Regions from separate parts of the Pelosinus sp. UFO1 genome, predicted to be linked through region 2. Evidence: riboswitches for the same ligand, from Rfam matches in the RefSeq annotation. Region 2 holds a riboswitch; the other holds the start of a gene.
The links. Region 2 has a riboswitch for cyclic di-GMP ahead of UFO1_RS11295 (GspE/PulE family protein). Riboswitches for the same ligand answer to the same signal wherever they lie in the genome.

Region 1 (8,256 bases), 1.8 Mb from region 2:
ACATTCAAAATAGGTGTGATTCCTCTTCCCTTATATTTGATTATTGCAGCTGTCATTTATGCCGCTTCTGTTTACGGAAAATTACCCGCTGATATGATTGGTGGATTTGCTATTATGATGATTATGGGGATTTTTCTAGGGGATGTAGGAATTAAGTTGCCTATTCTTAAAGACATTGGCGGTCCGGCTATTTTGTGTATGTTTGTTCCATCTATAATGGTATTTTATAATTTATTGAATCCAGCATCGATGAAAGCAATTACTGCTATAATGAAAACTTCTAATTTCTTATACTTCTATATTGCTTGCTTAGTTACAGGAAGTATTCTAGGTATGCAACGTCAAGTATTGATTCAAGGCTTTTTGCGGTTGTTTGTACCATTAGTAGTGGGAACTTTAGGGAGTGTCATTGTGGGTGTATCCGTAGGAGTGCTTGCAGGACTTGGAGCGCATCACACTTTCTTTTATATTGTAATTCCAATTATTTCTGGCGGTATCGGTGAGGGGATTCTACCTCTTTCCATGGCTTATTCCGAGATTTTGAATCAACCCTATGAAAAGTTTATCCCTCAGTTGGTTCCAGCAGCCATGCTCGGAAATGTGGTAGCAATTATGTTAGCTGGTTATTTGAAAAAATTAGGTGAACGTAAACCTCATCTAACTGGAAATGGTATGTTAGTTAAAGCAGGCGATGATGCATTATTAAAGGCTGCTCAAGAAGGTAATAATAAACCAGTGGAGTTTCCTCTTATGGGGGCCGGTCTCCTTTTGGCGTGTTCATTCTTTATATTTGGGCAAATTGCTAATGTGTTTATTAGTATCCCAGCAGCTATTATCATGATTTTCTCAGCAGCTATTGTCAAAGCATTAAATATTATGCCAGCGAAAATGGAACAAGGTGCTTATCATATGTACAAGTTTGTCGCTGCTAGCTTGACTTGGGGTTTAATGGTAGGACTTGGTGTGTTATACACACCTTGGGGTGATGTTGTTGCAGCGCTAACTCCCGCCTATGTGTTAACAGTAGCGGCAACAGTTATCGCTATGATTTCCTCTGGGTTCTATATTGGTAAAGTAATGAACATGTATCCAGTGGAATCAGCAATTGTAACTGCCTGTCACAGTGGATTAGGCGGTACTGGTGATGTTGCGATTCTTTCAGCATCGAATCGAATGGAAATGATGCCTTTTGCTCAGGTGGCAACCCGTCTTGGTGGAGCGAGTGTGGTAGTTCTTGCCGCTATATTGTTAAGGATGTGGCAATAGTAAACTTCTTCACTCAGAATTTCCAAGCCTACACATAGAATAGTGTGTAATATAATGAATTGCGTTATAAAATTAGGAAGACTTGACCTTTTGCCGGTTATTGATATCTGGCATGGGACAAGTCTTTCTTTTGTAATTAATGAATTTTAGGTGGGGGTATTTGTTTAAACACAGGAATTTTAGGTGGATTTTTATTATTCGTGCAATTTACACTATCTTGTGATTAAAAATAATACTAAAATGGTGTATAGATGGGAGAAAGGAAGGTAAATACATGGACGAGTTAAAAGAAGCTAAAATTAAAAGTATTCTAGCAGCGAAAGGGATAAACTCTGATAAGCTCTCTAATCAGAGTACACAAGCATTAAAAGAACCAACACCTAGGGCGAATGCTTTAAGGGATATTTTTTATAATACTTTGGGGACAGCAGATATGGAGTTTCCATATTGGTATAATCGGAAATGGAAAGAATTAGATGGCGAGGTTACAGTAGTCAGAAGAGCGAAAGCGTTAAAAGAAGCATTTTCTCGCGCTACACCTAATATTGTGCCAGGTGAAAAACTGGTCATGCAAAAGACCCGCCATTATAGAGGATCATTCCCAATGCCTTGGCTAAGCGAAAGTTTTTTCATCGCTCAAGGAGATGAGATAGAAAAGGAGGCTGCCAGGTCCATCGGAAGTGCTGCAGATGAACTCAGCCATATAGGGCAAGGCGGTGGAAATGTAACGAAAAGTTTTGGGGAAGTAGTTTCCATCGCTGGTAAGTTTGGAATGAGAAAAGAAGAGATACCTGTATTGTTAAAAGTTGCGAAGGAATGGGTTGGAAAATCTGTTGAGGATGTAAGCCTTAGGTATGAAAAAATGGTACCAGAATATGATACCAAAGAAAAGATAATGAGAAGTTTAATCTGTATGTTTGACTCTGGTTATACAATACCACAGGGGCGCGAGGTCATAAATTATTATTATCCTCTACAATATGGTTTTGATAAGCTTAAGGAAATGGCAGAGGAATGTAGAAATCAAGTTGCTGGAAATGCAGATGGTGATGGCTTAATCGGTATGGATCGTCTTTATTTTTATGAAGCTGTTATACATGGAATAGAAGGATTACAACAGTGGATTATTAATTATGCCAAACATGCAAGATTTCTAGAAACAACGGCAGTAGGTAATCAAGAGAAAGAAGAATATAGAGAGATAGCTGAGTGCCTAGAATCCATTGCCCATAATCAACCTCGTAATTTTAGAGAGGCATTACAGCTGTCCTATACCCTGCATATTGCAGTATTAAATGAAGATGTAATATCAGGTCTATCCATCGGGAAACTTGGACAAATATTATATCCATGGTATGAGCAGGATATCGATAGTGGTAAGTTAACCAAAGAAGAAGCCCTTGAGTTAATGGAGCTATATAGAATTAAAATAACTTGTATCGATGTTTTTGCTTCTGCAGGGGTTAATGGTGGGGTATTATCAGGTAATACCTTTAATAATCTATCTCTGGGCGGGTTAACAAGACAGAATCAATCGGCAGCGAATGAATTAGAGGAAATCATATTGGACGCAGGGATCAGTTGTAGGACTCCGCAGCCAACGCTAACAATTATGTATGAAGAAAAACTTCCAGAAACGTTTTTAATAAAAGGTACTGAGTGTTGTAAAACTGGAACGGGATATCCTGCTTGGATTAATAATAGAAATGCTATGGATTTCTTGATAAACCAATATGGCTCTGAAGGAATGACAATTGAAGAGGCGCGATCCGTCGCAATCGGAGGATGTTTAGAAATATCTCCTTGTTGTTGGAAAACATTAACACTCAATGGCAAGGTGTATGAAATTCCAGGTGGCGCTGGCCAACCTACTAGTGTTGGTGTTCACTTTATCGCAAATCCGAAAATTTTGGAACTTGTTTTGACTAACGGAAAAGATCATCGTACTGGAATGCAGGTTTATCCACCGCATAATAAAAAACTTGCCAGCTTTGAAGAATTACTTGCAACATTTAATCAATATTATGAAGATACGATAGGGATTCTTGCTAAAACGAATAATATCGAACATGATATTTGGCGGAAACAAAATATGTCGGTTATCAACTCTTTTCTTAAACCAGACTCTTTAGATAAAGGGCAACATATAGGGAATATGGGTTACCGGTATAATGGAACATTTAATGTGGAAACTTGTGGAACCATCACAATGGTCAACTCTCTAGCGTCCTTAAAAAGTTTAGTATATGACAGCAAGAAATATACTCTTGAAGAAATGACAGATGGTATTTTAAACAACTTTGGCTATAAACAAGCCGCTGAAATTAATAATTATTCATTAGCAGAGCAGGTAAAGATTGCCGAAAATAATCAGTATGACAGAATATATGCTGATTGCTTAACAACTCCTAAATTTGGCAATAACAATGCTTATGTTGATACTATTTTAAAAGAGTATGAGGAATGGTTAGTTATTGCTTGTTCTCGTGCCGAATCTTTATATGGTAAGAAAATGTATCCTTGTCAAATATCAGTATCAACTCATGGTCCACAAGGTGCGGCTACGTTGGCGACTCCAGACGGACGATTAGGTGGAACTACTTACTCTGATGGCTCCGTATCTGCATATCCAGGAACAGATACAAGCGGTTTATATGCTTTATTTGAATCAGCTAACATTTGGGATCACACCACATCCCAAAACTCTCAGATGAATCTTAAAATTCATCCAGGTGCATTACAAGGTATTCAAGGAACAAGAAAATTATTGGATTTGACTAAGGCCTATATGCGCAGAGGCGGCACCCATGTCCAATATAATATAATAGATTCTACTATATTAAAACAAGCACAAAAAGCCCCAGGGGAGCATCGTGATTTACTGGTTCGTGTAGCTGGTTTTACACAATATTGGTGTGAATTAGGCAAACCAATACAGGATGAAGTAATATCTAGAACTGAACATGAAGGAGTATAGGAAGATGGCATTAAAACATATTGATTGTTTACATTTTTGCAGTATTGATGCAAGTAAAGGAATATGCAGATTAACAAAGCAGTTCATCAATATAGATACTGACGTATGTGACAGACTAGCAGTAGCACCAAAATGTAACAATTGTAAACAGTTTCATGATGAGGATGAACAAGGTATCGGAATATGCAAAGGGTTATCTAAGGAAGATTGGGTATATGGCAGCCTTAATGCAGGAACTTGTGCTGCCCATGAATTTAAAGATAAGAGGTAAAGAGTGGATACAACAGGAGTAATATTTGATATACAGAGTTTTTCAGTTCATGATGGACCAGGTTGTAGAACGACTGTATTTATGAGTGGATGTCCTCTAAGTTGTCGATGGTGTGCGAACCCTGAAAGTTGGAGCAGAACACCTCATATCATGTTTAGCGAAAGAAGTTGCAGGTATAATAAAGGCTGTTCATTGTGTAAGGATACCTGTAATAGAGGCGGGCTAAGCTTTGCTAATGGAAAACCAGTGTTGAATTGGGAAACATGTGATGCTTGTACAACCTTTGAATGTGCTGAGGCTTGTTGTTATAGTGGCTTAAAGCAATGTGCAAAAGAGTATACTGTTGATCAGTTAATGAAAATATTAAAAAGGGATTCTAATAATTGGGGCGGAAAAGGTGGTGTAACCTTTAGTGGTGGCGAACCTTTGATGCAGAATAAGTTTCTAGTTGAAATCCTAAAAGAGTGTGTAAAAAATGGTTTCCATACAGCAATCGAAACAACAGCATATACTGATGAAGAAGTATATTTGAATGTAATGAAATATGTAGATTTTGTATTCGTTGACATAAAACACATGGACAGACAAAAGCATAAAGAAAAAACTGGGGTATATAACGATATTATTCTTTCCAATATATCTTCTGTTGCGAATTCACAGTGGCAGGGAAGGATTATCATCAGAGTGCCAGTTATCGGTGGCTTTAATGATGATGTTGAGAATATGTCAAAGTTGATATACTTTATGCAGGAAAATAATCTATTTGAAATAAACATTCTACCTTTTCATACACTAGGCGAATCGAAATGGCGCCAACTAGGGAAAAATTATGATTATGCGACTAGTGGTAGTGTAAGCGATGCCCAGATGGAAGAAATACAGGATCTATTTCTTCACAATAATATAGCCTGCTATATCGGTCATGATACAGCGTTTTAAATTTATAATGTAATTTAAACCCACGATGGTTTAGCAATGTAATATAAAGCGTAAGTTTTGCCGTAATGGCAAAGTTATGCTTTATTTTTTTATAGCAAAAACATAATAATCTGAAGCCACTATATTTTTGAAAAAAATGGCATATTTTAGAGGAGTTTATATTTTTGTGTCGAAAATGACAATTTATAACTATATAGGCAAACCTATCGAAAGGTAGGGACGCAAAGCCATGGGTCTAACAATATTAATTCATGACTGCCAGGTTGCATTTTGTAAATTTACATTATGTTACCTGGCAGTTTTTGTTATTAAAAGAGGAGGTATCGCTTGTCCCAAAAGTTAACAAAAGAGTGAATGGAATTGTTGATGTGCTAATATGCACGAAACTAAAAAAATGCAAAACACTAGCTGAATAAATGGTTCAAGATTTAAGATAATGTTTCAATATGGTTGGAAATTAAATAGAAAGTGGTGTACATATGAAATTGAAAATGAAGTTTTTAGCATTGGTGTTTATTACGAGTTCTGTTTTATTGGCAGTTACAATCATGGGATATCTTGATGCTAAAAAGCAAGTAACAGAAAATATCAAAAATGAAATGTTTTCTATTGTTAACAGTCACTCAAAACAACTAGATGGTTGGTTATTAACAAAGGCTCAAACGGCAGTAGTGACTAGTCAAAACATTCAGGTAGTATTAGGTGATAATGATATACCAGTTTCTTTTGTGCAAAATTATAAGTCTGATCCTGGCGTACTTGATTTGTATGTAGGGTTAGAAGATGGCAGGATGATTGATGGCTCAGGATCAGCCCTTCCAGAGGGGTATGACCCTCGTAAACGTGGGTGGTACAAGCAAGGAAAAGAAACAAATAAATTAACATTTACTGATGCCTATGTTGATGCATTAACTAAAAAGTATATTGTATCAGCAGTTGTTCCATTGAAAAATACAGCAGGAAATACAAAAGGTATTGTTGGGATTGATATTACACTAGATATCTTAAGTGAGAGAATTAAAGAGATTAATTTACATGGGAAAGGAAACGGTTTTATTGTAGATCAACAAGGAATTACGTTGGCCCATCCAGATTCAACGAAAATTTCGACCAATATTAATGAAAATCCACAATTAAAACAGATGGCAAAAGAAATGTTATCTCAAGATAACGGTGTTCAAAGTTATGAAGAGAATAACGTATCAAAATTAATGATTTATACCAAAATACCATCTACGGGATGGATATTGGGTATTACAGTTGACAAAGAAGATGTTTATAGCCAAGTCAAACAGTTAGGTTATGAGTTTGGACTGATTGCTTTAATCGGCATTATAATTTCAATTGCTGCAAGCTGGGTATTGGCTAGTAAAATAACAGGAAACGTTACAAAATTAACTGAGCAGGCTGAGCGACTAGCTAGCGGAGATCTAACAGAGCAGAATCTGATAATTAAGTCTAATGATGAAATAGGACAGCTAGCATTAGCCTTTTCAAAAATGGCAGAAAACTTACGAAATCTAATGAAAAATGTGGCGCAAACAGCAGAACAATTGGCGGCATCTTCGGAAGAATTGACCGCTAGTGCCGAGCAGTCAGCTCATGCATCAGTCCAAGTAGCTACATCGATAACTGAGGTAGCACAAGGAACAGAAAAACAATCGAATGCAGTGGAAGAAGCTTCTCTTGTAGTTGAGGAAATGTCAGCAAGTATTCAGCGTGTTGTAGGAAATGCAAGGACAGTAGCGGCAACATCGGAACAGGCGGCTAGTGCTGCGAGTGATGGTAATGTGGCGATTGGTAGTGCTGTGAGTCAAATGAATATCATCGAAAAGACTGTTTCGGGATCGGCGGAAGTAGTAGCTAAGTTAGGGAATCGATCGAAAGAGATTGGACAAATTGTAGATACTATTTCTGGAATTGCTGGACAAACAAACTTATTGGCATTAAATGCAGCGATTGAAGCAGCTCGTGCTGGTGAGCAAGGGCGTGGATTTGCCGTTGTAGCAGAGGAAGTACGTAAATTAGCGGAACAATCTCAGCATGCAGCAAAGCAAATTGCCGAAATGATTAACGAAATTCAAGTAGATACAGATACGGCTGTAGTAGCTATGAATAATGGTACAAGGGAAGTACACATTGGAAGCGAAGTGGTTAATAAGGCTGGAGAATCCTTTAAGCAGATAGAAATATTGGTTGAGACAGTTCTAAGTCAGGTTCGTGAGATTACTAGTTCTATTCAAAAAGTAGACGTTGGCAGTAATAAAATTGTTACCGCGATACAGGATATTAATGCAATAACAAAAAACAATTCTGGAGAAACCCAAAGTATCTCTGCAGCCACAGAGGAACAATCAGCTTCGATGCAAGAAATTGCTTCTTCAAGCCATGCGTTAGCGAATCTGGCAGAGGAAATGCAGAAAGCCGTTAGAAAGTTTACAATTTAATGCAATAATTTACTTTTAGTTGATCATACTTATACAGGTAAAAAAATCTGAAATTACTATAGGAGTGTGTTTAATGAAAGAAGAAATGGTGGTAGGATTGGAGATGGGAAAAGAAGAACTAGAGGAGTTACTTAAGAATCTTCCCCAAATTTTAAAGGAACTCGAGCAATATATAACTGACAATAATAGTTATAGTTTATAAAATAATCCCGATGATAGACTCCTTTTTGGGGGAGCATTCATCGGGACTTTTTTTGTTATTCAATTGACCATCATAGGAGAAAATAAGTATGTAGCTAGACCTTTTTTTCTGAAAGATCATATTTTCGCATTCGATTTAATACACCTGTATGGGA
Region 2 (8,256 bases):
ATGCTGAGTATAGCAATACATAGCAGAAGTTCAATAAGGGTTACACCTCGTTGCATGGGATATAGCCACCTTATTATAATCGTTCCAAATACCAAGTAATAATTTCATTTCCGTATAAGCTACTAATTAAGGCACCTAGGGCGATAAAGGGACCAAAGGGTATGAAATCTTTACGGTTTTTTAACTTAAAAGCTAATAATAATAAGCCGCCTACACCACCAATTATAAAAGATAATAGTAAGGTTAGAAGTAAGTATTGCCATCCCAACCAAATACCAAGAGCTGCAGCAAACTTAATATCGCCGCCTCCCATGCCACCACGGCTGATTACGGCAATGAAAAGTAATAATCCACCACCAAGGAAACTGGCGATAATCATGTCCCAGATGTCTAGGCTATTTGTCCACAAATTTATAACAACACCAGCCCCAAATAGCCATAGTAAAACTTTGTCTAATATAAGTTGGTGATCATAGTCAATGAAAGTAATAACAAGTAAAAAGGATGTAAGAATAAGGGTTTTGAAAAGTTCTAAAGAGATCCCCAATATATACAGACACCAGACAAAAAGGCCTGCGGTCAATATTTCTACGATAGGATAGCGCGACGAAAAGGAAACACCACAATAGCGGCAACGACCGCGGGATAAATGATAACTAAGGACAGGAATTAGATCCCATGGTTTAAGATGTGTATTGCATGTCATACAGTGAGAAGAAGGCGTAAGGATAGATTGGTTTTGCGGTAGACGGTAGATGCAGACGTTGAGGAAGCTACCAATGATGAGACCTAGAGTAAAGAAAAATAGTTCAATATACAATTGAATTCTCCTTAGCAATTTTATCTATTAAAATGCAAATAAATACTATAAATCTGTCAAGAAAACCATCAAGGCGACTACAAGAAGCCGCCTTGATGGGATATTGTTTCTAGTTGAAAATATTTCTCAACTTCCCACAGACGAATATATTTACTGTATCGCTTCACTGCCTGGAGATTTAGTGGCAGTACCTGCCGAATTTTTTCCTGATAATTTGTATGAAGAACTTGAAGCTACTGTTGATCCACTTGCTGCTCCTTCATCTGTAGGTGTATAACTCATATCTTCACCTTTAGCATCTTTAGGAACTTCGGCTATAAGTTTATCTGTAACTAAAGTAGCCAAGGTTGCAGGATATTTTTTAGGAGTAGTGGTTGAGTTAGCATAGCTCATCATTAGTGCGCCGTCGAGAGTTCGTAAATCAGCTGTCAGCTTAGCATCTTTTGCTGACGCTGTTGCACCGGTCATTTTAGGTATGGCAATTGTAGCTAAAATACCAATTATTGCAATTACTACCATCAACTCTACTAATGTGAACCCTTTTTGATTTTTCATTTTTTTTCTTAAATTGATTAACATAGATTTACCTCTTTTCAATTTTTTATAAATATCAACAATTATTGTAATCCGAATGAAACGATTCACCTCCTTACATTAAAACAAATTTTACACATTACTAAAATTTGTTATGACATCAAAGAGTGGTATCATAATAGAAATCACAATTAAACCAATCACCACTCCCAATACCCCAATAATTACAGGCTCAATGATGCTACTTAGACGGCTAATCACATCATCTACATCATTCTCATAAAAATCAGCAATTTTTTCTAGCATTTTGTCCAAGGCACCACTTTCTTCGCCTATGGATACCATTTGGATGACCATAGGAGTGAAGACTTTACTTTGGGCTAAGGTTGTGGCTAGTCCCATGCCTTCTTTGATACCACTTTGGGCTTGTTCTAAGGCTTTCGTCATACTAAGATTACCAATAGTTTTCTGGACTACTTCTAAGGCAGTAATGATAGATACGCCACCGTGTAGCAAAGTACTCAAGGTACGACTAAAGCGAGCAATACCAACTTTCCGGGACAACATACCAACAATGGGGATCTTTAGTGTTAAGGCATCTATATATTTTTGCGTATCTTCTCGCTGATAGGCAATCTTGAAGCCGTAAACGCCAGCGATAACGGCTATTAAGAGAAAAGGAGCATAATTACGTAAGAAAGCACTAATTGCTAATAAGATACGAGTTAGTAATGGTAACTCCATCTTCATATTGTCAAACATTTGTACAAATGTGGGTAAAACAAAGGTTAGGATAAATACTACAGATAAAACTGCCATAGCACTTACGACAGCAGGATAAGTCAGAGCAGATTTGATCTTCTCATTCATTTTGTGTTCTTTTTCAAAATGATTTGCCAAACGACCGAGTACATCATCGAGCACCCCACCAACCTCTCCAGCTTCTACCATGTTAATCATAAGCCCAGGGAAGATACGAGGGTGATCCCCTAAAGAACGTGATAAAGTTTCCCCTTCCTTGACTTTTTTATAAACATCCTGGAGTGCCTTTTTCATCCGAGGATTATCAGTTTGTTCAATGAGTACATTAAGACATGACACTAGAGGTAAACCTGCATCGATCATCGTAGAAAATAACCGACAAAAAATAGATATTTCCTTTAGACTAATACGCTGTAAGTTATCGATAAAAGAGCGTATTGCACTAGTGCTACCTTCTTCTTTAAGCTGAGTAATAAAATAGCCTTTTTCACGAACGTGCAGAGCTACGGCATGTTCATTCTCAGCCAAAATACTGCCTGTCAGCACTTGTCCATTACGGTCTTTTGCTCTATAGGCAAAATTTCTAGCCACTCAAAATCTCCTACTTTCCTTTTTAACTATTAGCGAGACGAGCGAAGGTTTCCTCATCAATGGCTCGCATGGCTGCTTCCCCATAAGATACAATTCCACGTCGATATAGATCTCTTAGGGCCATGTCCATTGGTTGCATGCCAAACTTTGCTCCCGTTTGAATCACCGAAGTTAACTGGTGGGTTTTACCTTCCCGAATCATGTTGCGTACTGCAGGCGTGGCGATTAGTATTTCTAAAGCAGCAATCCTACCTAGTTGATCAATGCGAGGCAAAAGTTGCTGGGCAACAATTCCTTGTAATGTGACGGAAAGTTGAATACGAATTTGCTGCTGTTGATGGGCGGGAAAAGCGTCGATAATACGGTCAATAGTCTGGGCGGCACTGCCAGTATGCAGGGTGGCAAATACCAAATGTCCTGTCTCTGCTGCTGTAATGGCAGTAGCTATTGTTTCGGGATCACGCATTTCCCCTACCAAAATAACATCAGGATCTTCCCGTAGTGCAGCCCTTAGAGCAATTGTAAAAGATTTTGTATCTGAATGCATTTCACGCTGATTTACAATAGATTGATTGTGTTTATGTAAGTATTCGATCGGGTCTTCCAGAGTTAGGATATGGCAGGACCTTTCCTTGTTAATCAAATTAATCATCGCTGCTAACGTTGTGGATTTACCACTACCAGTAGGCCCAGTAACTAGGACCAGCCCTCTAGCTTGAGAGGCTAGATTTTTAAGCACAGGCGGATGCCCTAATTCTTCCAAAGTAGGCACAGTTTCATTTACAACACGAATGACAATGGCCGTTGAACCACGTTGCCGGAAGGCATTTACCCGGAAACGGCTTAGACCGAAAATAGCAAAAGAAAAGTCAATTTCACCATGGTCTTTAAAATACAACTGTTGTTCTGGTTTGGTAATGGAGAAAAATAATTCCTCCGTATCCTTGACTGTGAGCACCTTGTGTTCTGCCCGTACCAAATTACCATTGACTCTCAATATAGGTGGTACTCCTACCGTAATATGTAAATCTGAAGCCCCACTTTTTACGGCTTGATGTAATAATTTTTCCATTAGAGTTCCTCCCCGTTACTTCCAGCATAGGCCACCCGCATCACCTCTTGAACATCTGTCAAACCAGCTAAGGCTTTTTGAATCGCATCCTGGCGCATAGTAGTCATACCCTGTTTAACAGCAATGTTACTAATTTCGTCACTAGAAGCTTTACGGCTAATCGCTTCTCGTATTTGAGCGGTTATAGGCATTAGTTCATGAATGGCCATTCGTCCCCGATAGCCCGTATGATTACAACGTGCGCAGCCTACTCCCCTATGTAGTGTAATTTGTGCGTCGGGTCCGATACCTAAGAAGAGCCGTTCTAAAGAATCAGAATTAGGTATATAACCTTCTTTGCATTCGGGACATATTAACCTGACTAACCGTTGTGCTACAACACCTAAAACAGACGAAGCTACAAGAAAAGGCTCAACATTCATATCTAGTAAACGGGTGATAGTCCCTGCTGCATTATTTGTATGTAAGGTACTAAAGACTAGATGGCCAGTCAAGGCCGCTCGAATCGCAATATCCGCAGTTTCGCTATCACGTATCTCGCCTACTAACACAATATTAGGATCTTGGCGCAATACGGAACGAAGTCCGCTAGCAAAGGTAAGACCAGCTTTAGGATTGACTTGTACCTGATTTACACCAGCCAAACGATATTCTACAGGATCTTCTAGGGTAATAATATTTTTACTGGGTGAATTCACTTTAGTTAACGTAGAATAGAGAGTCGTCGTTTTTCCTGATCCAGTGGGACCTGTAACTAAAACCATGCCATAGGAATGGGAACATAATTTGTGATACATAGTAAAGTTTTCAGGGGAAAAGCCAAGTTTATTAAGATCCAAAATAACTGCTTTCTGATCTAATAGCCGCATGACGACTTTTTCTCCCATAATGGTAGGTAGAGTTGATACTCGCACGTCCACATTATGGCCTGCTTCTTTCACTTTGATTCTGCCATCCTGGGGTATCCGCTTCTCCGCGATGTCCATATCACTCATAATTTTAATTCTAGCAACAATTGCAGGATGAATGTCTCGCGGAAAGCTGCCAACTTCTCTTAACATGCCATCTACACGATAGCGAACTCGGAGTGTCTTATCTTGTGGTTCAATATGTATGTCACTAGCCATGTCCTTAATGGCTTGGTTCATAAGAGAATTGACCAAGCCAATGATAGGCGCATCATCTGCTGTTTGGAGTTCGGCTGTTAATGCCATATCTTCTGGTCGCATATTATTGACAGCCTTTTGCACTAAATCTTGGACACCATAAGATTCTCTTATGGCTCGTAAAATATCTTTTTCCGTGGCGATAACTGGTTCTACATCAAAACCAGAAGCCATACGAATGTCATCAATGGCATAAAAATTAGTAGGATCAACCATAGCTAGGGTAATTTTATTACCAGCTATTTTTATCGGAATCACTTGGTGTCGTTCTGCTAAATTCACTGGAACAAGAGCTGCTGTTGCTGGCTTTATAACAATATTTGATAAATCCACATGAGGTACGCCTAATTGAAACTCAAGAACTTGAATCATGGCATCTTCGGATACATAATTAAGATCGCTCAATACTTTACCTAGCCGTTTATTGTCCTTTTTTTGAATCTTTAGTGCTTCCTCTAATTGTTGTTGTGTGATTAGATTTGTCTCAAGCAACAAATCACCCAGTCTTTTTCGTTTCATTTTCCACCTACCTATTCATAAAAAAAGCAACCGAACAGCAAATACATTCATATTTTAATTAAATGCATAAAGTTAGTCGGTTGCACTACTTGTTCCATCCTAGATAAAGTGCCCAAATACATCACGGATTTCATCACAACTATCTATATCAACTTTTATATCCAGCATTCGCTAAAATAATGTCAATTTATTACCAAAAATGCTAAATAATAGATTTATAATTATGTAAAGATTACTCTTATTACTTAGAAGTGTGTGCTGTTAAAAATATAATGACTTCCGTTTCTGATTTCGAATTATGTACACTTTTAAATAATGTTCCGATCAAAGGCAATTCACTTAAGAAAGGTACATTATTATTTGTTTTGGATTCTTCACTACCAATAAGACCGCCAATTACCATTGTCTCACCATCGTTCATGCAGACCGTAGTTTCAGCTTCGCGAGTAGTAATACGATAATTTTTAATATCAGATACTAAAGTTGGAGTACTCACTTCCGTACGAACTTTAGCAGTCACAGTACCTTCAGCGGTAATGGTGGGGGTATAAGTAAGTTTAATACCTGCGTCAACATATTCTACAGTAGTGGTTGTTTTACCGTTTTCTGTTTTTTCTGTGAGCACAGGGATGTGATCTCCAATTAAAATACGTGCTTCCTTGCCATTAATGGTAGTTACCTTAGGACTTGCTAAAATCTTAGCATTACCATTGCTAATAAGAGCATTGATCTTTGCCTGGTAGTAAAACTCATAGGGGACTCCTGCAGGACTACTACCAAATCTTATAGTACCTTTATGTGCTGTCCGAGTAATTGTGGTCTTTGCGGGTGTTGTTACTTTACCGTTACTATCTCGTACTTCATCTGTTGTTTCAACTTCAGGGTACTGGGGCGTCACATCCCATGACCAATCAATTCCTAGATCTTTTGTTTTAGCTTTATTTATGGCTACTACTTTCGCTTCCAGGGTTACCTGCTGTTGCGGAATATCAAGATCTGTTAATAGTGTTTTAATACGAGCACAGCCTGTAGGTGAACCACTAACAAGTAAGGAGTTTGATACTTCATCTATCTCTGCTTTTAGTTTGAGACTTCCCATAATAGGTTCTAGAGATTTTTTTATATCAACAGCACGAATATAACGAAGTTTATAGACTTCTGTTATACCCATGTCAGCAGGTTCGATAATGTAGGAATCACCTATTTTTCGATACGATATTCCCTTAGCAGAAGTGATTAGGGCCAAAGCATTTTCAAAGGTTATATTATTAATTTTCATGGTAATATTACCTTTGATCGAATCATCAATAATCATATCAACATTTCCAATTGTGGCAAGAGTATGTAGGACTACACGCACATCTTCATCCATGAAATTAAGGTTAATACTTTGAGGAGATGCCATTGCCATACTAGAAATCCCTATAGAGAGAAAAAGTACTAACAAGCATATAAATATCTTGTATCTCATTTTCTTCCTCCTTTTTTCCCGGGAGTTTCTAGGGATAATACGAGCTGGCTATCATTATCTTTAAGAATAACAGTATCATCCTGAATCGCAACCAGTTGGTATGTATCTATAAATTCATATAACTGGTAGGCTTTACTTTTGTTCGCTGATTGAATAACTGCTAAACGCTGATTATCGGTACTAACTATACCAGTCAGTGTAACAGATTCTTTGGCTTTAATTGGGGTAATTAGTTTTTCACTCGCGGTAGGTTCTCTATTTGAACTAGGAACCTTTGAAAATCCTTGATCTCTTACGTTGTTAGTAATTGGTATTTTTTCTTGAAATTCGGAAGGTATAAGGAAAGGATCACGAAACACTTGGTTTGTTTGATTACCTTGTTGTCCAACAAGCATAATAGCCTTATTGGTGGAGCTCTTAACAACTCCCGTATTTGCTTGTTTAGGAATAGTAGGTGCCGTCACTACTTCGGTAGGTGTTATATACATTGTGATGATAAATACGATGCTTCCCACTCCGAGAATTATGCCTAGACGTTGTTTGGCTGTAAATTTTCCAATTTGAGCTGATAATTCCAAAGTTGTCCACCCCTACTATACTAAATAAGACCTAGCAATTTTTCTCTTATTTACTTAAAAAATTACTGATAATTGCGACAAATAAAAAGGATATTATAATGCAATTTATCATAATAAAATTTCAAAATAAAGGCTCGGGTCCTGGGACCCAAGCCTTTATGTCCTAATTATGTATATTCTAACCAATTTTGTAAATTCCTGCTTTAAAATAAGGTGTTTTGTTATTTTTTTACATATATTTTGATAAAATATTCGACATAATAGTACGCGGTGCTTGCTTATCTGTCCATAGTTCAAATGCTAAGGCCCCTTGCTCTACCAACATTCCTGCTCCATTAATGATTCTATAGCCACGAATTTGAGCTGAGTTTAAAAAAGCAGTAATTGGCGGATTATATATTAAATCACAGATAGTAGCGTCCTTATTTACATTCTCCCATAGAATAGGCAACTCTTCTTTTTCACTAGTTGACATACCAATGGGAGTCGAGTTAATCAGAATATCGCATTCTTTGACTTGGTTAGTAAAAGTACTATCTCGCCAGTTACAGCCTAATAAATTTTTAAAATTTGGGAAAAAATTGGTGAACTCTTGTGCCTTTAGAGAGTTTCTTGTGCCAATGGTGATTTGGTGTATGCCATTTTGTATGAGACCAGAGGCGACAGCTCTTGCTGCGCCACCAGCGCCCATAACAACAGCTTTCTTACCCCTTATAGTTACATTCTTTCTTGTTAACGACTGG

Region 1: it holds a riboswitch for cyclic di-GMP, as region 2 does, so the genes downstream of both, UFO1_RS19730 (methyl-accepting chemotaxis protein) here and UFO1_RS11295 (GspE/PulE family protein) in region 2, are expected to answer to the same signal.

What each region holds. Positions count from the first base shown of each region.
Region 1 covers NZ_CP008852.1:4,181,907-4,190,162, reverse strand. Annotated here, with positions in the region: gene UFO1_RS19750 (2-hydroxycarboxylate transporter family protein) at 1-1,266, shown strand, start outside; gene hpdB (4-hydroxyphenylacetate decarboxylase large subunit) at 1,541-4,243, shown strand; gene hpdC (4-hydroxyphenylacetate decarboxylase small subunit) at 4,248-4,514, shown strand; gene hpdA (4-hydroxyphenylacetate decarboxylase activase) at 4,518-5,453, shown strand; cyclic di-GMP riboswitch class I at 5,640-5,724, shown strand; gene UFO1_RS19730 (methyl-accepting chemotaxis protein) at 5,933-7,900, shown strand; gene UFO1_RS26080 (hypothetical protein) at 7,974-8,102, shown strand; gene UFO1_RS19725 (sigma 54-interacting transcriptional regulator) at 8,197-8,256, opposite strand, start outside.
Region 2 covers NZ_CP008852.1:2,410,790-2,419,045, forward strand. Annotated here, with positions in the region: gene UFO1_RS11270 (Tfp pilus assembly protein FimT/FimU) at 1-56, opposite strand, end outside; gene UFO1_RS11275 (A24 family peptidase) at 74-820, opposite strand; gene UFO1_RS11280 (competence type IV pilus major pilin ComGC) at 971-1,399, opposite strand; gene UFO1_RS11285 (type II secretion system F family protein) at 1,487-2,707, opposite strand; gene UFO1_RS11290 (type IV pilus twitching motility protein PilT) at 2,730-3,779, opposite strand; gene UFO1_RS11295 (GspE/PulE family protein) at 3,779-5,464, opposite strand; cyclic di-GMP riboswitch class II at 5,530-5,614, opposite strand; gene UFO1_RS11300 (secretin N-terminal domain-containing protein) at 5,706-6,935, opposite strand; gene UFO1_RS11305 (hypothetical protein) at 6,932-7,513, opposite strand; gene UFO1_RS11310 (shikimate dehydrogenase) at 7,743-8,256, opposite strand, start outside.